Regions from separate parts of the Marinomonas gallaica genome, predicted to be linked through region 3. Evidence: predicted binding sites of a transcription regulator. Region 3 holds the regulator's gene; each other region holds the start of a gene.
The links. The regulator sigma-54, encoded in region 3, starts transcription at its own class of promoters, with help from an activator protein. The targets are predictions, from matches to a motif close to TGGCACNNNNNTTGCTNT.
Positions count from the first base shown of each region.

Region 1: a site for sigma-54 is predicted at 4,490-4,507, ahead of feaR (transcriptional regulator FeaR). Genes of this name have one in related genera too.
Region 2: a site for sigma-54 is predicted at 4,470-4,487, ahead of flgF (flagellar basal-body rod protein FlgF). Genes of this name have one in related genera too.
Region 4: a site for sigma-54 is predicted at 4,214-4,231, ahead of ACPUEK_RS07245 (ammonium transporter). Genes of this name have one in related genera too.

Region 1 is NZ_CP187511.1:2,297,612-2,303,360, forward strand. It holds gene ACPUEK_RS10820 (tyramine oxidase subunit B) at 1-746, opposite strand, end outside; gene ACPUEK_RS10825 (helix-turn-helix transcriptional regulator) at 1,087-2,082, shown strand; gene ACPUEK_RS10830 (class II histone deacetylase) at 2,232-3,338, shown strand; gene feaR (transcriptional regulator FeaR) at 3,502-4,398, opposite strand; gene ACPUEK_RS10840 (NAD-dependent phenylacetaldehyde dehydrogenase) at 4,559-5,749, opposite strand, start outside.
Region 2 is NZ_CP187511.1:1,371,337-1,377,085, reverse strand. It holds gene flgJ (flagellar assembly peptidoglycan hydrolase FlgJ) at 114-1,070, opposite strand; gene ACPUEK_RS06375 (flagellar basal body P-ring protein FlgI) at 1,079-2,167, opposite strand; gene flgH (flagellar basal body L-ring protein FlgH) at 2,187-2,846, opposite strand; gene flgG (flagellar basal-body rod protein FlgG) at 2,859-3,644, opposite strand; gene flgF (flagellar basal-body rod protein FlgF) at 3,680-4,420, opposite strand; gene ACPUEK_RS06355 (flagellar hook protein FlgE) at 4,558-5,749, opposite strand, start outside.
Region 3 is NZ_CP187511.1:2,901,932-2,907,680, forward strand. It holds gene ACPUEK_RS13765 (calcium/sodium antiporter) at 1-430, shown strand, start outside; gene lptC (LPS export ABC transporter periplasmic protein LptC) at 434-1,015, shown strand; gene lptA (lipopolysaccharide transport periplasmic protein LptA) at 1,041-1,511, shown strand; gene lptB (LPS export ABC transporter ATP-binding protein) at 1,517-2,242, shown strand; gene ACPUEK_RS13785 (RNA polymerase factor sigma-54) at 2,320-3,810, shown strand; gene ACPUEK_RS13790 (PTS sugar transporter subunit IIA) at 3,822-4,271, shown strand; gene ACPUEK_RS13795 (HPr family phosphocarrier protein) at 4,282-4,551, shown strand; gene mgtE (magnesium transporter) at 4,557-5,749, shown strand, end outside.
Region 4 is NZ_CP187511.1:1,547,120-1,552,868, forward strand. It holds gene ACPUEK_RS07225 (porin) at 1-762, shown strand, start outside; gene ACPUEK_RS07230 (cupin domain-containing protein) at 983-1,624, shown strand; gene ACPUEK_RS07235 (fumarylacetoacetate hydrolase family protein) at 1,636-2,337, shown strand; gene ACPUEK_RS07240 (tRNA-uridine aminocarboxypropyltransferase) at 2,334-2,843, opposite strand; gene ACPUEK_RS07245 (ammonium transporter) at 2,888-4,099, opposite strand; gene ACPUEK_RS07250 (cold-shock protein) at 4,579-4,791, shown strand; gene ACPUEK_RS07255 (outer membrane protein assembly factor BamD) at 4,856-5,701, opposite strand.

The DNA.
Region 1 (5,749 bases), 600 kb from region 3:
ACCCACTCGCGTTTCACTTCAGGGTAAGCTGATACATCGCCCGTTTCTCCCGAGTTACAGTAAGTGACGATATCAGATCCACGCACAACATCTTCTAATGTATCAACGACTTCAATATTGGAAATTTGAGGGTAAGTGTCTTTTAACCAAGCAATGAAATTATCAAGACTCTTCTGGCTACGACCTTTGATTTTGATGGTATCAAGATTTGGGCAGACCGCCATGAAAGCCGCAACGGAGGTTTTACCCATTACGCCAGGCCCCAATAAGCCAATGACTTTAGAGTCTTTACGAGCTAAGTGGCGAGCACCAACACCAGGGACAGCACCCGTACGGTAGGCGGACAATAGGTTGGCAGACATGTGTGCCAACGGTGCGCCCGTATCCGCATCGTTCAAGGTAAACATTAAGATTGAGCGCGGTAGGCCTTTTTCACGATTGGCGATGTTTGAACCGTACCACTTCACACCACACGTTTGAAAATTGCCACCTAAATAAGCCGGCATGGCCATTAAGCGGCGGTCTGGAGAGTGTTTAGGCATGGTGTCAAATTCAGGCTCTTCAGGGAACGTAATCATGGCACCATGGGAGTCGCTGTTTGGCCCCGCCATGCGATAATCACCCTTGTAGAGAAGTTGAAACATCTCTTCCATGATATCAACGCACTCTGCCATATTTGTCACACCAGCTTTGATCATGTCTGGTTCAGAAAGATAGATGAAATCAATTTTTGTCGAATTAGTCATAGAAGGCTCCTACTAGGATAGGTTTTTATTTTTTGGCTCATCCTGATGTCAGCTTTCAATTATGAATGTCATGAATCAGTAAAAATCTACATCAGGATTGATCTTAATATTCATGCTAGTCCTGAAGTTTTTCTGCGTATTGGATTTATGCGACATTTCGCGCAAGTTATTACAGAAGGTGTCTTTATTGATCTGCAGAGGTCATATCGAAAAGGTCAGGGTGAAAAGACGTACGACACGAAAGGCATTCTAACTACCGTACATTTGGGTAGTATTTTTTCGCTATGAAATATTTATGATCATTTTATAATCAAAAATCATAAACAAATAGGAACGTGCCATGAACTCGCTTGAGAATCACATGTCGAGAGAGGATGAGCTAACACTGTTCAGTCAGACACTGTTTGAAATCTATCGCTTAGCACGTGAAGAGCCTCTTGAAAGCTTTCTTGAGACGATGGTTGAATGTGTTCAAAGTCTTATTCCATTCAACTCTGCTTGGTTGGGGCGAGGTTCGGGAGCCTTTTCTACCCTCGAATACATGCACAGCAATTATTTGTACAATCTACCTGAAGACTACTATGTGTCTTGGAAGAAAGTAAAAGATCAAGATACGGCCCTTTTTGAAACTCATCGTCATTTAGGAAAAGCCATCAGCTTGAATTTCATGACGGATGATATTTCCCCCGAATTACACTCATTAGGACAAGACTATCAATTTGATAAATTGATGTGTGTCCTCCTCCTTGATCGGGCCACAGGTTTGGGCAATCACTTTAGTCTCTATCGTAATCATTCTTTACCTGAGTATACAGAGCGTGAAAAACAATTGTTTCAAGCGTTAATGCCACACCTGTTATCGGCTTCTTCAATCAATCAGATTCGTTCTCACTATCACCTATTTGGGTCTAGAACTGAAGCTCAAGTGGTGTTAGCAACCTGTAATGGAAATGGCTCGTTATTGAGTGCTGAGCCTGCACTCGCTGAGCTTTTACAATTGGAATACCCTGATTGGCGTGGACCACAGTTACCTTTTATCCCAACGTTAGAGGGATTTCATGGGAAACATTTGGTCATCGATGTTTTTCCAAGAGATGACCAGCTTCTTCTGGCGGCCCGTCCGATTTGTGCCATCGAACAATTATCGGTTCGTGAACAAGAGGTGGCTCTGTTGTTTGGCAGCGGATCGACCTACAAAGAAATTGCCCGGCAATTGGGTGTTTCGCCCAATACGGTTCGCTATCACTTACGTTCTATTTATTCAAAGTTAGGCACTAATACCAAATCTGACCTCAGTCGATTATTAACGGACATTCCTTCGATCGTTAACGATTAGCCCCTGAATCTTGATCCAGACAAGGTGATCGGCGAGGACCGTTATGAGTTGCTGTCTAAGAATAAAGGTGACTGAGGACGCAATCCGGCCTCGTTGTCTCCACCCCAAAGTAAGACCATAACAATAATTGTCACAATAAGGATACGACTATGACGAAAACCGCTTTTTACTCCGATGAACACTGCTTTTGGCATGTAGCAGGAATACATGCAGAAATTTTACCCGTTGGTGGCTGGGTTCAACCCCCCGCAGGCAGTGGCAATGCTGAAAGCCCCGAATCCAAAAGACGTTTTAAAAACTTAGTCGAAATGTCAGGTTTGATGAGCTATTTGGTCCAGTCCAATGCGGCCCCTGCATCGCGTGAAGATATGCTGCGTGTGCACCCTGCCCATTATTTAGACCGACTTAAAGAGGTCAGTGATCAAGGCGGCGGTGAAGTGGGCGAGGAAGCAACGTTCGGGCCCGGTAGCTTTGAAATTGCGGCCAAATCTGCGGGACTAGTGATGCAGGCTGTTACGGATGTTATGCAAGGAAAGGTCAAAAATGCTTATGCCCTGAGCCGTCCGCCAGGCCATCATTGTTTGCCCAGTGAATCAATGGGTTTTTGCTTTTTGGCGAATATTCCGATTGCGATCGAAAAAGCAAAGCAAGAATTCGGGCTAAAGCGCGTTGCGGTGCTTGATTGGGATGTCCACCACGGCAATGGAACTCAAGCGGTTTTTGAAGCGCGCAGTGATGTGTTAAGTATCTCTTTGCATCAAGAAAATTGTTTCCCTCCGGGGTACAGTGGCGTCGACGATAGTGGGGTCGGAGAAGGTAAAGGATTTAACATTAATGTTCCTCTGGTCGCAGGCAGTGGCCACGAAGCCTACCTGTACGCAATGGAAACCATTGTTGTTCCTGCGTTAGAGCACTATAAGCCGGAACTTATTATTGTTGCGTGTGGCTTTGATGCCAATGGTGTGGATCCCCTTGCGCGCATGTTGCTACACAGTGATAGTTTTCGCGCGATGACAACGATGGTGAAATCGGTGGCTGAATCAGTGTGCGATGGACGATTGGTGTTGGCGCATGAAGGGGGCTACTCTGAAGCCTATGTGCCATTTTGTGGTCAAGCTGTTATGGAAGCGCTGTCTGATGTGGATACCGATGTGAAAGATCCTTTACTTGGGCTGATTGCGCTTCAGCAGCCAAGTCAAGAGACGCTGGCGTTCCAAAAACAAGTGATTGATGGTGTGCGTCAGCGTGTTCTTTAATTGTGTGTTGGGAATCTCATAGGAAAGAGTAAGGTCGAGCATGAACAGGTAGAAAGCGCTTCGTAACGCGCTTTTTACCTGTTTTTTGTCACCCGATACGGTTAAATTGTAGGGGGGGAGCCGGGTGTCATGCCCGGTCAATCGGAGTGATAACCTGACGTTACTACTGTTTTTGGCGCCACTGGCTTGGTGAGACACCTTTCACACGTTTAAAGGCGCGAGACAGTTGTGAAGCGTCAGAAAATCCCCAACGGTAGGCTATTTCAGTGATGGAGAAGGGGGGGACCATCGTGTCCGTGCCCATTAAGTCTTCACAGCATTTCTCAAGGCGCATTTGTAAAATGAACTGCGCCACACTTAGATTTTCCTCCGAAAAAAGTCTATACAATGAACGTTTGGAGATATTCATTTCTTTCGCAATGTGAACTGGGCTGAGATTCTCATCAGATAAACGACGCAATATGAGCTGTTTAGCCTGTTCTCTAATCGAACCAGTGGCGCTATCCACTAACGGGTTAAGAGAAGGTTTGATTAAGGCACTGATTGCCGCTTGTAACGCTTGACCGTCCTCTTCAAGCGAGGAGTTATCAGTGTCAGTATTGGCCAGTTGACGTAAGAGAGTGGCTAACATTTGGCTGCTGGAGCGATTTTGACAGATTTTGGTAATCCGGTGTTGGGCATGTGCAGAAAATGCACGATCGACTTGAGCTTTGGGTAAATGCACTGACATCTGCTCAATGAGACCTTGGGGATGCATATCATAAGGCAAGGATGAATCAATCAGAGCGATTTCGCCGGGTAGCAGAAGGTCTCTTTTATCTGACCAAGAGAAGCCCATTGTTCCTTTCTTTTGAAGGATAACAAAATAGTGTTTGTCGTCTTGGCAGCTTGATTGAGAACGGATAATTTTCTCTGCGTTCGTTTTGATGTGAGCGACACCTAAACCGTTATGATTATTGAGCCGCATAGTGCCGATAAAAGGAAGGTGGCGATGCGGAAGGGTATCAAAGTTGCCGCAAATGGAATGAACAGAATGTTTCCAAAGGTCTAAGTCGAGCATTTCCTTCTCCCTTTTTGCAGGGCTCTTAGGTTCTCGACTTGCCGAGGGTAGGAGACTAAAGAGTCGTGCGAATTTAGTTGAAATGTAAACTTTAGCAAGTATTGTTCCAACTAAACTCACACGATGTCAAGTTCCAAGCGTTTGCTGAAAATGCCTAAATTTAGTAACACATGATGACGGATTTGACTTCTGTGTAGTCATTTATGAATTCACGACCAAACTCTCGGCCGACACCAGATTGTTTTATGCCCCCAAATGGCACAGATGGGTCAAGAATAGAGTGCATGTTGACCCAAACTGTACCAGATTCAATTTTCGGTATCATTCGCATGGCTTGAGATAAGTTGTTCGTCCAGATACTGCTGCTTAAGCCAAATGGCGTGTTATTGATTAAATCAATTAACTCTTCTTCGTCTTCATAAGGCATAAAGCTGATGATTGGGCCAAATGTCTCTTCTTGCATGAGCGTTTCATCAACACTGGCGGCTTGGACTATGGTAGGTTCAACAAAAAAGCCTTCGCCTTTAATGGCTTTGCCGCCGTGTAACACTCGACTTTCTTTGTGGGCAACCTCTAAGTATTCGCATACTTTGTTGAATTGCGGTTCGTTAGAGAGAGGACCGAAATAAACGCTTTCATCAAGTGGGGAGCCAATTTTGGCCTCGCTTAATTTTTGTGTGAGTTTAGAGGTCAATTCGTCAATGCGAGAAGAGTGTACATAAACGCGTTCTGGCGCGGCACAGACTTGACCTTGGTGAATGTAACCGAGCTGAAAAAGCCCGGCCACAACACGATCAATATCCGCGTCTTTTAAAACCGCCGCGGTGTTTTTTCCACCTAATTCTAAGGTGCAGCGAGTTAAGTCAGCGGAAGCGGCTGCGCTAATTTTCTTACCGGTTGCCACTGAGCCGGTAAATGAGACTTTGCGCACTTTAGGGTGCTGAATAAGCTGACCACCTACCTCGCCTTTGCCATTGACTATGTTAAGAACACCGTCTGGTACGCCCGCTTCTTTGGCTAATTCCGCAATGCGCAGAATAGTCAGCGGCGTGAACTCACTTGGTTTAAGCACAATAGTACAACCCGTACAAAGTGCCGCACCGATTTTCCAGCACGCAATCATCACCGAGAAATTCCAAGGTAAAATACCGGCAACAACACCAATGGCTTCTCTGCGAGTAAAGGCACTGTACTCTTCACCTTGCATAGAAGGGAAAGATGGCGTCATGGTTTCACCATTTATTTTGGTGCTCCAGCCAGCGAAGTAGCGTAAAAACATCGCGCTTTGTTGTACCTCAAACATGCGCGAAAGGTGGATAGATTTACCGCTGCACAAGGTTTCCAGTTGAGC
Region 2 (5,749 bases), 1.5 Mb from region 3:
AAAAACGCGAGTGCGTATACTTCTATATCGACAGTTGATGCAATTACTTTACCAGAATTGAATTTAATCTAAAAATAAACCAAACGCTCTAAAATGAAACGCTCAAGCTATTGTTATAAAAGAGATTTAAACCACTTACTTGATAAGATATTGGAAATCTTATCGGCATAGTTTGGGTCTGTAGCATAACCGCCTTTCTGCAAATAAGCGGCAAACATTGCCGCATCATCCCCTGCTTGCAGGGCATTTTGGTACCGTTCACTGGTTTGTAGAAAATTGGCATAATCATCAAAACTATGCTCGAAAGAATCATAGGCACGAAACGCTGCTTTTTCTTTCTGGGCTACGCCATCGCGAAACTCAAGCGTATTTACTGTTGCTCGATCCCCCGACCAACGCTGATCTGCTTTAATCCCAAACAGGTTATAACTAGGGCTACCATCAAATTTAGCAATTGGATGTTTCCCCCAGCCTGTCTCTAACGCAGCCTGAGCCAATATTGCTTTTGGATCAACACCTAGCTTTTCACCGGCTTTCTGAGCATGAGGCCAAAGCGTCTCGACAAAGCGATCTGGCGAATCAAATGCGACATCTTTAGCGGATACTGATGATGACGAAATTGGCGTTTGAACTGCACCCGTAAAATCTTCCGCGGCTTTTTTGGCAACCGCTCGTATGCGTTCCGCATCGAGCGTAGGCAAGCTACGCAAGAAGTGAGTCTCTGAATCTGAGGCGTCATTCAGGTCAGGGCTAGAAACACCTGATCCTTGCCCCTGTAACTGTCGAATCAAAGACTCTGATATACCAATGCCTCCAGCATTCGCTAAGGACTGGGCCATCTGAGTATCCATCATCTCGGTATATTGTTTGGTTTGCGTGCTATCGAATAACCCCCCACCAATATTCTCATTGGCTTCACGCATATTCTTAAACATCATATTAATAAAGATGGCTTCGAATTCTTGAGCAACCTTTTTAAGCGCTGCATCCGGGTCTTGTTGCGCTTGACGCTTTAAACTAGCAAGAGAGTTAAAGTCCGCAAAGAATGCATTATTATCGATTCTGCTCATCATTCCCCCTAAATCACAACCAAGTCTGCGTTGAGCGCACCAGCCTGCTTTAGCCCTTCCAAAATGGCCATCACATCACCCGGTGCTGCCCCCACTTGATTAACGGCTCGAACAATATCATTTAACGAAGCACCTTGTGTGAAGACAAACATATGGCCACTTTCTTCGTCTGTCTCAATCTCTTGTCGAGGGGCCAGCTCTTGACCGGCACCAGGCAGGATACCAGGCTGCCCTATTTCAGGATTTGACTTGATTGTAACAGTGAGACTGCCGTGGGTAACCGCTGCAGGTGAAACCGTTACATCTTGCCCAATAATAATGGTGCCAGTACGTGAGTTGACGACAATTTTCGCCCGTTCACGACCAAGCTCAACCTCGAGATTTTCTAGGATAGATAAAAAAGTAACTCGCTGGGAGGGGTCACGCGGCGCGGTCACACGAACGGAGGTCGCGTCTAAAGATTGAGCGACACCAGGGCCTAGCAAACCATTGATTTTATCAGCCACTTGCTTCGCCGTTGTAAAGTCTGGGCGATTTAAATTAAACGTTAACGTATCGCCACGATTAAAACTGTTGGCGACCGCTTTCTCTACACTCGCACCATTCGGAATACGCGCCACTGTTGGCGTCGTAATTGACTGACGAGATCCATCAGCTCCGCCGGTCCCAAGACCGCCAACGACAAGATTACCTTGAGCAATCGCATAAACTTGGCCATCGGCACCTTTCAAAGCAGACAACAGTAGTGTTCCACCTCGTAATGAGCTGGCGTTACCTAAGGAAGACACCGTGACATCAATCGACTGCCCTGGCTTAGAAAATGGCGGCAAAGTCGCCGTCAATGATACCGCGGCAACATTATCAGAGTCGGTATTCGCTCCATCCGGTAGATTAATACCAAACTGATTTAACATACTAATGAAGCTTTGATTGGTAAAATCGGTATCGTCGCCCGTGCCATTCAAACCAATCACCAACCCATAGCCAAACAATTGGTTTTCGCGCACTCCTGCCACACTTGCAATGTCTTTAAGACGCTCGGCCACCGCCTCACTCGTAAAGATCATCAATATTAGTGTTAAGCAAAAGGTCTTCATGTTCACGTTCTCTTTATAATTAGAAAGGCCACCAGCTTGTATTAATCGCTCGTGTTAACCAACCCTGTTCACTACCAGATGCCAGCTCACCCGTACCAGAGTAGGCGATTCGTGCGTCGGCTAACCGAGTAGATTCTACCGTGTTGTCAGAGCTTATATCTTCCTCTCGAACAAGACCAGATAAACGAATGTATTCCTGACCACGATTCAAGGTAATCCACTTCTCACCTCTTACCGCTAGCAACCCATTTGGATACACTTCATAAACTGTTACGGTAATACTACCAGACAGACTGTTACTTTGATTGGCATTCGCGTTACCCGAGAAATCACTGTTCATACCAGGCAAGCTTGTATCTAAGCCAATCGGCAACCCTAAAATCGTAGGGTTTTGAATCGTTGCAGAAGAAGATTTTGAAACCGATGCCGCATTCGTTTTCGTAGAGCTGGTACTTTCAGACAAACTCACCGTCAGAATATCTCCTACTTGACGCGCTTTTTTGTCACCAAAAAATACGTCACCCATGCCCGCTTGGTAAATCCCACCGTCGCTGGTTTGTGTGTACTGAATGGATGGCTGAATGACAGGCGCGTAATAAGGATCATCCGAAACCGGCGCAGGTTCCACCGCCGCACATCCCACCAACACCAATGGAAATAACGCAAACAAGTAACGCATCGGATTAAACCTCTACAACTGTTGATTAACGAAACTGAGCATACCATCTGCAGCGGAAATCACTTTCGAGTTCATTTCGTAAGCACGCTGTGTGGTAATCATATTGACCAGCTCTTCAATCGAGTTCACGTTAGACGATTCAAGCATCCCTTGACTTAATGAGCCCAAACCATCCAACCCAGGCACTCCAACAATCGGCGCACCGCTTGCTGTGGTTTCACCATAAAGGTTACTGCCTAGAAAATTTAGACCCGTAGGGTTAATAAAGTTAGCGATATTAAGAGCGCCCACTTCTTCCATGTCTGTTTGCCCAGCTCTGAGCACAGATACTATCCCATCTTCGGCAATATTGATTTCAACCACATCAGAATCGATCGATATACCAGGCTCAATCAATAAACCACTTGAATCCACCAAATCACCGTTACTGTTTAATTGAAACTGGCCATCACGGGTATAAGCCATCGTGCCGTCCGGCTGAACCACTTGAAAAAAGCCTGCACCTTGTATCGCCACATCAAGCTGACGGTCCGTGATGTTGTAATCACCTTCTTCAAAGTTCTTTTGCGTTCCGGTCACACGCACACCCGCCCCCATCTGCAATCCTGATGGCAGCTCTGTGTTTTGCGAAGACAACCCACCAGGCGCTCTCAGTGTTTGATACATGAGGTTTTCAAATACCGCACGGTCCTTTTTAAACGCCGTTGTCGATACGTTAGCTAGATTGTTGGAAATCGTGGACAATTGTTTGTCCATCGCAGACAAACCGGTTTTGGCAACCCATAGTGCTGAATGCATTGTGTGCTCCTTATCTTTTTAGAATCGCTAGCTTATTAGCTACGTTCAAGAATTCGTGCCGATGCGTTTTCATTCTCACGCACAGTATTCATAACTTTGATGTTCATTTCGAAGCGGCGTGACAACTCCATGATGCTGGTCATCTCTTCAACGGCGTTAACATTACTGCCTTCTAAAAAACCGGAAATCACTTGAACGCTGTTATCCGCAAGCAGCATCTCGCCGCTTTTAGTACGCACCAAACCATCCTCACCCTTCGTTAGCATTTCAGGGTCCGCAGAAACAAGTTTCAAACGGTTTAATGCTGTCATCTGAGTACCGTCACCGCCCTGAGGAATAATCGAAATGGTGCCATCCTCACTGACAGCAATCTCGTCGAGTGGTGGTAAAAAAATAGGGCCAGCCGCTCCAACTACGGGCAACCCTGTCCCAGTGACCAACTGACCTGAAACGGTAAGCTGCAAATCTCCTGAGCGGGTATACACTTCTTGTCCTGTTGCATCCAGAGCCGCAATAAAGCCTTTTCCTTGAACAGCTACATCCATCGCCCTGCCAGTTTGTTGCATAGGCCCAGTGTCGAAATTTGTTCCAGGGTTTTCAGTCATGGCATAAACCCTTGAAGGGTGAAAATCACCATTTACCTGCATAGAGCGCGCTTGTTCAAAATCAGAACGAAAGCCAGTTGTAGAGACGTTTGCTAAGTTGTTGGCATGAATGGCTTGAGCATTCATTACTTGGGTGCCACCACTCATTGCTAAATACAGTGCTCTGTCCATATCCTAATTCACTCTTCAAACTGCGTTTAAATTCGCTTATAGGGAATGTGTAACAAATTACGTGCCAAGTTCACAAACAAAAGTGACAGACACAAAAAAGCCCAGCATAGGCTGGGCTTTCGCGTCACTAAAATTGATTAACGTAAGTTGATAATCGTCTGTGTCACGGTATTTTCGGTCTCTAACGTCTTAGAGTTCGCCTGATAGTTACGCTGCGCTTCAATCAAGGCAACCAGCTCCTCAGTGATATCTACGTTAGACTCTTCTAACGCGCCACCTTGGATACTGCCGAAGGTACCAGTCCCAGGCTTGCCAACATTTGCCGCTCCAGAGTCAGAACTTGCCACCCATGAGGTATCCCCCGCTGGCGTCAGCCCATCTACGTTATCAAAATTCGCTAACGCAATTTGACCTAATACAGCCGTTTGCTGATTGGTATAACTTGCAATCAGCATCCCATCTTCATCAAAGCTAACGCCTTGTAGTTCACCTGCTGCATAACCATCTTGTGAAAAGGTATCTGAACTAGAAAGTGCATATTGAGTAGATTTCCCCAAATCGATCTCTAGCTCGGCGTTGGCATTGGTTGGATCCCAACCCGTAATACTCAACTGCGCTGGACTTGGCACAGCATACGGAGCATAGCCAGTGTAAGCACCAATAATCTTACCTTCACTGTCAAATTGGACATTCGTATCTTCTGGCAAATAGGGAACCGTCTCGAACAGCGGATCGCCTGTAACAGGGTCTGTTTGCTGTAAGCCTGTTACAGGATCAAGAACTGGCTGCGGCACTGGATTATTCACCTCCCCATCTACTGTCACTTTCATTTCCCAAGTATTATTCTCACCTTGCTTAATAAAGTAGTAACCAATGGTATGTTCCTCACCTAAGGCATCATAAATGGTATTGGAATTGCCGTAAGTGTAAGTACTGTTATCCGCTGGATCAAAAGCCTCTCGTGCAAAATTATCAGGCGTTGATATGTCAGGCTGAGTACCATCAAAATCAAACGTCAAACCAGCCACTGCAATCCCTAACACAGCAGCAGGATCTCCTAAGTCACCCGTATTTGGTTGTGTAGTACCCGTATATATCGGCGCAAAAGGAATTGCTGTACCACCACCCGCTGCCGTGGCACTAAAAGATCCCTCAGCATCATCAAACGTAACATAGGTTTCAGATAAGTACGCCGTACCTGTAACCGGATCTATTTCTTCGCCATCTACAGTCGCATGCACTTGGTATGTATTCGGAGCCTCAGCTTTAGAGTAGTAAAGCGTTACAGCTTGAGGCGTCGCAGGAGGAGCAGGTGCTGTGTTTGCCGTT
Region 3 (5,749 bases):
TTTAGCGGTATTAATTGGCAGCTCTAAATTATTGGTTTGGGGAGCAGTCGGTATCGCCTCAGCACTAGGGGTTTCTGATCTCATTATTGGCTTGACCATTGTAGCCATCGGCACAAGCCTTCCAGAATTGGCCGCCTCTATTACCAGCGTACGTAAAGGCCACCATGATATTGCGATCGGCAACGTGCTCGGCTCGAACATTTTCAACCTTGCTACCGTGCTTCCGCTGCCAGCATTAATTGCCCCAGGGATGATTGATGCAACCGTCATCAATCGTGATTATTGGTGGATGTTAGGCTTTACTCTACTGTTCGCCTTAGCAGTTATCGTATACTCCAAGCATCGTAGCGTTAGCATTCCAAGATGGTTTGCCATCCCTTTACTGGGCGGCTATGCAGCGTACCTTTACCTACTGGCTGTTTCAGGATAACCCATGCTGGATTTTTTGAAAAAAACACTGAACCCTAAGGGCATAGCTGGGATTTCCGCCTTAGTCATTGTCTTAGTAGCAGTGTTTTTGTTGGGCAACCGCCCTACCCTGTATATTTTAGAAGAGCAGAAGCTGTCCAATGCACCAGACTTCTTTTTAGAAGGCGTTACAGTGAAGTCTTTCGATCTTAATGGGCAGCTGACAGAGACCGTAACGGCCGACATAGCGAATCATTACACGCAGAAGCAAACGGACCTGGACCATCCAGTCATTACTAGAATAGACGGTAATAGCAGCTCTATTGCCAGCGCTGAAACAGGATTTATTAATGACACCTCAAACAGCTTCACGCTGAGCAAAAGCGCGCAAATAACGCGCTTTAAAAATGAAACTGAAACGGCAAAGATCAAAGCAAATACAATCACCTACAATGACGAAAGCCAAACCATCGTAGGGACTCAGCAAAGCCAGCTCATAACCCCCCAAGGGGTAACCAAATCCGATATAATAAGCTTTGACTTAGCTAAAGAAACCGCCATTTTAAGCGGAGGCGTAACAGGACAATATGAAACCCCAACTCACTAAACATGCAATTTTAAGCGTTGCTCTTATGTTAGCGTATAGTGCGAGCTATGCTTTACCAAACGACAGACAGCAGCCCATCAGCATTGAAGCCGATTCAGCGTTTTTCGATCAAAATAAAGGTACCGCTAACTACAGTGGTAACGTCGTCGTAAAACAAGGTAGCATATTAATTGAAGCCCAAGACTTGTCGATTATTACTGACCCTACGACAGGCGATTTTAAAGCGTTAAGCGCTAAAGGCTCACCATCAAAGTTCTCTCAGCAGCTGGATCAAACAGGCAATACTATGCATGCGAACGGAGACACCTTAGATTACGATGTCACCAAGGGGCAGCTTGAGATACACAATAATGGCTATTTACAACGTGGTGAAGATGAAATTTCAGCAGACTATATTCACTATCTTCTGAATGATGGCACATTTAAAGCCGAAAACCGTGGTAGCGGTCGCGTTAACATGACTTTACAGCCTACCCTTATTGATCAAGCAGACTAATTTTCATGGCCATTCTTGAAGCAAAAAATCTAGCAAAAAGCTATAAGAAAAGACAAGTTGTAAAAGACGTATCACTCGAAGTAAGTTCCGGAGAAGCCGTAGGTTTACTGGGCCCTAACGGCGCAGGTAAAACCACCTGCTTTTATATGATCGTTGGCATGGTGGCTAACGATTTTGGTGGAATCTTTATCGACGGTGAAGATGTCACCAAAGATGCAATGCATACGCGAGCGCAGAAAGGCATTGGCTATTTACCGCAGGAAGCGTCTATTTTTCGCAAAATGTCAGTTGAAGACAACATTTTAGCAATTTTAGAAACACGCAAAGAACTTTCAAAGTCACAACGACTTGAGAAAATGGAAAGCCTTCTTGATGAGTTTCACGTTACTCATATTCGCAAGAACCTAGGAATGGCGCTGTCTGGCGGAGAGCGTCGACGCGTTGAGATAGCTCGAGCGCTAGCAATGAACCCGAAGTTTGTATTGCTTGATGAACCCTTTGCTGGTGTAGACCCCATTTCCGTCGGCGATATTAAAGAGATCATCAAACATTTACAAAGCAGCGGCATTGGTGTTTTGATCACTGACCACAACGTTCGTGAGACCTTAGATATCTGCGACAAAGCCTATATTGTGGGTAACGGGCACATCATTGCATCGGGTGATGCCGAGTCTGTTATCAATAACGAGCAAGTCAAAAAAATCTACTTGGGCGACAACTTCAGACTATGAGCCCCCTTATTTTTCGGGCAAAAAGGGAGTACTATGCATAAGTCATTCCAAAAACATCATAATAAAAGAGTTGCGTCATGAAGCAGTCTTTGCAACTTAAAATCGGTCAACAGTTAACCATGACTCCACAGCTGCAGCAGGCAATCAAACTGCTTCAGTTGTCTACGCTCGATTTGCAACAGGAAATTCACGAATTTCTTGAGTCTAACCCCTTGCTTGAACTAGACGAAGACGAAAACTTTCAGTCTGACTTAGAAATCAAACAAGGCGACTCATCCAGTACCAATGAGACCTCTCAAAAAGAAACGACTGAAGCAGCTTCTGAAGAAACGCCCCAAGTAGAATCCGAATGGACAGAAAGCATCCCTAATGAGCTATCCATTGATAGCAACTGGGATGATACTTATCAAAATTCAGCCGCTGCAGCAGACGTTCCTTCCTATGACGGCGAGCAAGATTTTGACAGCCGCAATGCCCTAGCTGAAAACATCCAAGATCATCTAATTTGGCAATTAAATTTAACCCATATGTCTAATCGAGACATCGAAATTGCCTATGCCATTATTGACAGTGTTCAAACCGATGGCTACCTATCAATCACCTTAGATGACATCTTCACGTCACTTAGTAAAGAATTAGAAGATCTCGAATTCGATGAAATTGAAGCTGTTCAGCATCGCTTGCAACGATTTGACCCTGTCGGTGTTTGTTCGCAAGATCTACGCGAGTGCCTATTGGTACAATTAGAAGGTTTTAAAGAGCATCCTTTGTACCGCTCTACCTTTAACATAGTTGACCAGCATTTAGCATTGCTTGGCAATCGTGATTATGCGCAACTGGGCCGCAAAACTAAGCTGAAAGAAGAAGCATTAAAAGATGTCATTACCCTTATTCAGCAGCTAAACCCGCGCCCAGGCTCAGCCATCGACACCAGTGAAACTGACTACGTCATCCCTGATGTCAGCGTGAAAAAACACAATGGCATTTGGCAAGTGGAGCTTAATAACGACGCTCTACCGCCTGTCAAAATCAATGAAACTTATTCTGCAATGGTCAACACCAAAGCATCCAGTGAAGACATCTCCTACATTAAGAACTCGCTTCAAGAAGCCAAATGGTTTCTGAAAAGCCTCCAGAGTCGTAACGAAACACTGCTAAAAGTCGCCAGCTGCATTGTTTCCAAACAAGTCGATTTCTTTGAGGTGGGTGAGGAAGCCATGAAACCTATGGTACTGCACGATGTCGCAGAGGAAGTTGGCATGCACGAATCAACAATTTCACGTGTCACCACACAAAAATACATGCATACTCCGCGTGGTATTTTTGAGCTAAAGTATTTCTTCTCCAGCCATGTAAACACCGCCTCTGGCGGTGAATGCTCATCTACAGCAATTCGTGCAATGATTAAAAAGCTGGTGGCAGAAGAACCTGCAAAAAAACCATTAAGCGATAATAAACTGGCAATCATTCTTGCAGAGCAAGGCATACAAGTTGCTCGACGCACTGTTGCAAAATATCGCGAAGCTATGAACATTCCGCCGTCAAACGAGCGGAAACGACTTATTTAAAGGCCGCAACAATGTCTGTTAAAAACTTAGTCAAGCCTGAGTTAGTATTTGCTAAGCAACAAATTTCTAGCAAAAAACGATTGCTAGAACAATTGGCTGAATCCGTTGGCGATCGCATGCACTGCAACGCCGACGAAGTCTACGACGCACTTTTAGGTCGTGAAAAACTGGGCAGTACGGGCGTTGGCAATGGCATCGCCATTCCACATTGTCGCCTAGAGCAAGTAAACCGTGCCACCATCGTATTAATGTCACTCGAAACACCGATTGATTTTGATGCCATTGATCGACGTCCAGTGGATTTGATTTTTGCCCTACTTGTACCACCACACCAATGTGATGAGCACTTAGCAACGTTAGCGCAGATCGCCGAACTGGCTCAGTCCGAAGATAAGCTAGCACTTCTACGTGAAAAACAAACCAACAGCGAATTACTGGCAGCGTTTGACTCTTTGATATAAGGATATCCCCATGTTGGAACAATCTGTAGAGATTATTAATAAACTGGGATTGCACGCTCGAGCAGCGGGCAAATTAGTTGAAACAACAACCCGTTTTAATTCCGATATTACCATCGAAAAAGAAGGTCGTAATGTCGATGGCAAAAGCATCATGGCAATGATGATGCTGGCCGCCGCTAAAGGAACAACAATTAACGTCAAAATTAACGGCGACGATGAAGACGCCGCAATGGAAGCCGTGATTGCATTAATCAATGACCGATTTGGTGAGGGCGAATAGCCTATATGAGCGATCAGACTACGCTTGAACACTTACAAACTGTCGCTGACTCTCTTGAGAGCGGCGCAACGATGCAAATTCGCTATTTGCTGAACGGTGCTCTACCTGCGCAGGATGTTGCTCGCCTTTTAGAATCCTCTCCGCCTAGAGAACGTAAACTGTTGTGGGACTTAATTGACCACAACAACCAAGGCGACGTCTTACAATACGTTTCTGAAGAAATCAGTGTTCAGTTCATGAAATCCATGGACAGAGAGCGCCTACTGGCGGTTTCTGAACACTTTGATAACGATGATTTAGCCGACATCCTTCAACAGCTACCTGAAACACTAGTGAAGGAAGTTTTAGCCTCCATGACCGCACAGAATCGTGCGCGCATGGAGTCTTTGATGAGCTACTCGGAGGATTCAGCTGGCGGTCTGATGAACACAGACACCATCACCATCCGCCCGAACATCACCATTGATATCGTTTTCCGCTTCCTAAGACGCCACAATGAACTTCCTGAAATGACTGATAACCTCCTTGTTGTCAGCCGATCGGATCGCTTTCTAGGTATTCTGCCACTGCGCAAACTACTGGTCGCCGACACGGACACGACAGTCCGAGACATCATGGAAACAGATTGTGATGTCATTTTTGCACACCAAACGGCAACCGAAGTAGCAGAGCTATTTGAAAAGATGGACTTGGTCTCTGCGCCCGTCATCGATCCGAACAGCAAAAAACTACTCGGTCGTATTACCATTGATGACGTGGTCGATGTAATCCGTGATGAAGCAGAGCACTCCATGTTATCGATGGCGGGCTTGGACGATGACGAAGATACTTTCGCACCCATTATGCAAACGACTCGGCGTCGTGCTGTATGGCTTGGCATCAACCTTATTACGGCGTTTATTGCGTCTTACGTTATTGGACTTTTCCAAGATACATTGGACAAAGTCGTAGCACTCGCTATCCTTATGCCTATTGTGGCAAGTATGGGTGGCATAGCTGGATCACAAGTTTTAACACTTGTTATTCGTGGTATTGCACTTAACCAAATAGGTTCATCTAACGCCCGCTGGCTGCTGAACCGTGAAGTCATTGTAGGCCTCATAAATGGTATAGTATGGGCCACCGTGATTGCGATGCTCACTGTCGTTTGGTTTGATGACATTAAAATTGCTTATGTCATCGCTGGTGCCATTGTAAT
Region 4 (5,749 bases), 1.4 Mb from region 3:
AACGATGATCTAACTGGCTTCTTTAAATACGAGCTTGAAGCCGATGCAGATGAAAAAACAAGCGACATCGCTGTAAACCTTGACCAAGCGTACGTAGGTCTACAAGGTGGTTTCGGTAAAGTTCAAGTTGGCTCTTTTGATACTATCTACAACAACGCAATTCAAGACACTTACGACCAATTTGAAGCGCTTGGTGTTCACACAGCAACAACAACAAAAGAAGGCGACACAATCGCTTACTTCTCTCCATCTTTCGGTGGTTTTGAGTTCCAAGCTTCTGCAGCAATTAAAGATTCAGCAGAAGACAATGCCCCAGAATCTGAAGATGGTACAGCTGCAAATGTAGTTCTTAAGTACTCTGTTGATGCTCTTACAGTTGCTGTTGGTTACGATGATGGTAAAAATACTGGTGATGGTGAATCAAGCACAACTGGTTTAAACGTAACTTATCAAGTAACTCCAGCTTTGTCTGTGGGTGCTCAATACGAAGAAGTTGAAGACTTCTCAAGCGCATTTGGTCTAGCTGCTCGCTTTAACTATGGTTCTGGTGATGTATACACAACAATCCAAAATGTAGACCTTGATGACGAAGTTAATGGTATTAGCGACTACAATGTTTATGGTGTAGGTGTTACATACAATCTAGCATCTAACATGTATGTATACGCTGAATACGGTCAAAACGCTGGCTTCGATGAAAATGATGCGGTAGTGCGTGATGATGACAAAACAACTGCAGTAGGTGCAACTTACCTATTCTAATCCTTTAGTGGATTACGTTTACTCTAAGGCTCCCTATCGGGAGCCTTATGTTAAATGTGATCATTCAAGGTTCCATACGTCCTTTTTCGTTCGGCGATAGACTGACTGGAACATTTAAGCATTAGGTTTCGATCTAGTGCTTTTTTTTGCATAAAATTTGCCTTGTCAGTCACTCTGTCGCTAGACTAGTTAGTCTATTATTTAATCAGGCGCATGGCTTATGTTGAATATGGATTTTACTGTTCCAGTGTTAATGAAAATTGACGATCTTGAGTGGTGCTCAAGTCCGATGCCTGGCGTCGAGCGTAAGCCTCTTGCACGTGAAGATGCAGAAAGAGGGCATGCGACCAGTATTGTTCGTTACGCACCTGGCTCTGTATTTAGAGCGCATCCACATCCGCTTGGTGAAGAAATTCTGGTACTTGATGGGGTGTTTTGTGATGAAACGGGCCATTATCCTGCTGGTACATACTTTCGAAATCCCCCTGGTTCGAGTCATGCGCCTTTTAGCTCTGAAGGCTGTACTTTATTTGTAAAGTTACATCAGTTTTCACCCTTAGATAACAAGCAAGTGGTTATTAGGTCAGACACATTAAAGTGTTTAAAATATACTCAGCCTTACTGTTTACATGAATATCAAAATGAAAGAGTCTATCTACTTTATGCCCGAGAGGGTGATGATATGTCAGCTCTTTTTCCGGACATGGTTAATGGCGTCGAAATTTTAATCGTCGACGGACTGATATCCTACGAAGGAGATGATCTACCTGCATTAAGCTGGTTCAGAGTGCCTTATGTGGATTTTGAGCAGTTAGTCGTTAGCCGTGACAGTTTGCTGTGGATTAAGAGTGGACACTTTTAAAAGGAATCAAAATGTCGTTGTATGCAATCTCTCCTGTAGAGGAAGTTACGTTACCTATTATCGGTCGAGAAGAACTTTTCCCTGTTCGTAGAGTGTATTGTGTCGGCCGAAATTATGCGGCTCATGCACGAGAAATGGGTGATGATCCTAATCGAGATTTGCCGTTCTTTTTTTGTAAAGATCGTAGTTGTGTTCAACTGGTTACATTAAACGGTGTAACGCCGTTACCTTACCCTGATGCGACAGAGCGCTTTGAGTACGAAGTGGAGTTGGTGATAGCGTTGTCTCAAGGTGGTCGTAATTTAACGTTAGACGAAGCGCAGGCAGCGGTATATGGCTACGGTGTTGGCTTGGATATGACGCGACGAGATTTACAGAGCTTAGCTAAGCAGAAAGGCCGCCCATGGGAAGCCGGTAAGGCATTTGAATTCAGTGCGCCCATGACGCCGATTGTTCCGCGAGGGGCGGCACCAGTATTAGAAGCAGGAAAAATAGAGTTATCAGTGAATGGTGAAGTGAAGCAAAGCAGTAACCTGACGCATCTGACGTGGGGGATTGCGGAAGTGATCGTTAAGCTTTCTGAGCAGTTTGAGTTGTATCCAGGAGATTTAATAATGACTGGAACGCCTGAAAATGTAGGCCCCGTTGTCATCGGAGACACGATTGAGGCGTTGGTTGAAGGGGTTGCAGAATTCAAGATGGAAGTAGTTTAAACAACGGTGTTAAAAGCTTCAAAAGCTGACTTAAGCAGGGCTACTTGGTCTGTTAGCCTCTGTTTTTGCAATAAATAAATGGCGGTTTCTGCGGTGCAGAGGCCGCTTTTTTGTTGGTTTTTACGGCGTACATAACGAGAAACTTGTCCAGTTATCTCGTAGGTTGCGTAGTTATGCAGGTAGGGAGTGCGGTTGTACATTTTTCGAGCTTGCTGCCATGTACCATCTAAAATAATGACGTGGTCTACCGCTTCAATAGACACACTTAAAGTAGCGTTCTTTTCTAAAGACAGTGCTGTGGGATAGATGACGAGAGTGCTCTCTTGGGGAAGATTTGCTAGAACCTTTGAGGGCTCATTGCGCTGCCATACGATGAGGCTGCAATGATCGGGCAAATGTTTACAGATAAGCTGCCCCGTACCATTGGCTTTTTTCAGCTCTTCAGAATGTGTTAATAGCCAAATATGCATAGGAAGTATAGAGTAGCCATGAATGGACTTTATCATAGCAAATGAAGGTCGGGGCGCCTATAGCACCCCGATTTCACGGGTCATTCTTTTCCTGTAGAACCGATTCTATGGATACTTAAATCGGCACCATTGAATTCATCTTCTTCAGTTAAACGTAAGCCTGAGATGGCTTTTGTTGCGCCATATACCGCGAAGCCTCCAACTAAAGCGATCGCTATACCTGCAAGTGTTCCGACCAGCTGTGCCATAAAGCTTACACCACCAAGTCCACCGAAAGACGTGCTACCAAAAATACCAGCCGCGATGGCTCCCCATGACCCACATACGCCGTGAAGAGGCCATACCCCTAAAACATCATCAACAGAATGTAGTTTCTGCTGGATCCAAGTAAACAAAACAGTGAACAGTGCACCCGCCACGGCTCCAGTCGCTAAAGCGCCAATTGGATGCATGATATCGGAGCCTGCACATACTGCGACAAGTCCGGCTAATGGACCGTTATGAATAAAGCCTGGGTCATTCTTGCCAATAAGCATCGCCGTAATGACGCCGCCGACCATCGCCATTAATGAGTTGACGGCCACCAGCCCGCTAACCCCATCTAAGGTTTGAGCAGACATAACATTAAAGCCAAACCAGCCAATACATAAAATCCAAGCGCCTAATGCAAGGAATGGAATATTTGAGGGGGCGAAAGCAACTAAACGGCCTTGGCGAAAACGTCCGTTACGGGTGCCAAGTAAAATAACCGCTGCCAGTGCGACCCAACCGCCTACACCGTGCACCACGATAGAACCGGCAAAATCATGAAATGCAGCCCCAAAAGTACTTTCTAGCCAGCCTTGGAAGCCATAGTTACCGTTCCAGATAATCCCTTCAAAGAAAGGATAAACGATACCAACAATAAAAGCCGCTGATATGAGCATTGGATAGAATTTGGCGCGTTCAGCGACTCCGCCAGAGATAATCGCGGGTATTGCGGCAGCAAAGGTCATTAGAAAGAAAAACTTCACTAACTCATAGCCATTGTTTTGCGATAAAACTACGGCACTATCAAAGAAGGTAACGCCATAGGCAATTTGATAACCGATAAAGAAATAGACGAGAGCAGAAACCGCAAAATCGGTCATGATTTTCACTAAAGCGTTTACTTGGTTTTTGTGGCGAACGGTACCTACTTCTAAGAATGCAAATCCTGCGTGCATGGCAAAAACCATGATGGCGCCGAGTAATATAAATAAGGTGTTTGAGCTGGAAACTAATGTTTCTACTGCACTGTTAATGTGTTCCACATGCACTCCTGAATGAAAATTTTGCACCAATATGGTGTTATTTGTTTTTATATGCCTTCTTATGGTTCATTGAAGGTATGTTTTGAGGCATCCATTCCTTAGTTGGTTTGGTGTTAAGCAATATATGTGCCTGATGTGCTTTTTTTTGGTGCTTTGTATTATGTTGGTGCTTTGGTGGGACTTATTTTGGTGCTGGCTATTTCAGAGCGTCCTGCGATAGGTTTCAAACAATTGTCATGAAGCGGAGCTAGTATGCTGGCGATATAAGAGTTGATAAAGGTAGGCTCTAATGTGCACTTTTTGTGTGAATTTAGGGTTTATATTTTTTTCCAGTCGACTTATTATCGAAGTGTCGCTGTTTAAAAATAACTCTAATGAAAAGGGATTTAGGCAGCGCAAAGGAACACAGTCTTGTGTAAAACAAGATGAAAAGTTTAACAAGCTACCGCTTATCGGTAGTCAGCGTAAAAGAGGTTGTTATGTCAGATCAATTGGTATCCGGTATCGTGAAATGGTTCAACGATGAGAAAGGATTTGGTTTTATCGAGCGTGATGGTGGTGCAGATGTGTTCGTTCATTTTCGCGCGATTAACGGTACTGGTCGCCGTACTTTGCAGGAAGGTCAAAAAGTAACCTTTGAAGTCACTCAAGGTCAAAAAGGCCCTCAAGCTGAAAATGTCACGATTGTGTGATCTGGCATAGAAATGAAAAAAGCCAAGCATTTGCTTGGCTTTTTTGGCTATGTTGTTCTTAAGATTACTCAATTAACCCTAAGCTTACCCAGTAAAGCGTGTCTGGGTCTGCTTCACGCGGTAACTTGAAAGGTATGAACTTTTTATCTTTAGTTAGATATTCGCTGTTTGGGAAACTATTGGCTAACACGGATAAATTTTGTTTTGCTTCATCGTACAGTCCTAGATCCATGTAAGCTTGAATAGTAACCGCTAATGCTTCCTCGACTGCTGGCGTGGAAGGGTAGCTTTGTACAACTTCTTGGCCGCGGCGTAATGCCGACATAGGCGCTTTGCGTTTGAAGTAATAATGCGCAATGGAGACTTCATGTTCGGCGATTAGATTACGCAAATACACCATGCGTGCTTTCGCATCTGGTGCAAACTCACTGTATGGATAGCGACGTAAAAAGTCTGCAAACTCACTAAACGCTTTGTCGAACTCCGTGGTATCTCGTTCGGCAGGATTTAAGTCCAAATAGCGGCCTAAAAACGTTTCGGCACCTTTGTAAGTTGACAGGCCTCGCATATAGTATGCGTAATCAATGGCATGATTGTCAGGATAGTTTTTGATAAAACGGTCTGCAGTGGCGTGCGCAGCAGCAAAATTTCCCGCTTCAAACTGAGCGTAGATTAAATCTAAACGTGCTGGAACTGAGTATTCGCCAAAAGGATAGCGCGTTTCAAGTTCTTTCAGTTGCTCTGCCGCAGTCGTCGGAAGATTATTATCCAGCGCCTCTTGAGCAAGACGGAAATACTCTTTCTCCGGTAAATCAGGTTCTACGGTTGGTTGATTGGCTGAACAGGCCGTCAATGCGGTGTAAAAGCCAGCAATTGTCAGAATTCGTGACAATGTCTTATTAAATCCCATGTATAATACAACCCTAGTAAAAGAGGCATAGCATTTTAAAAGATTGCT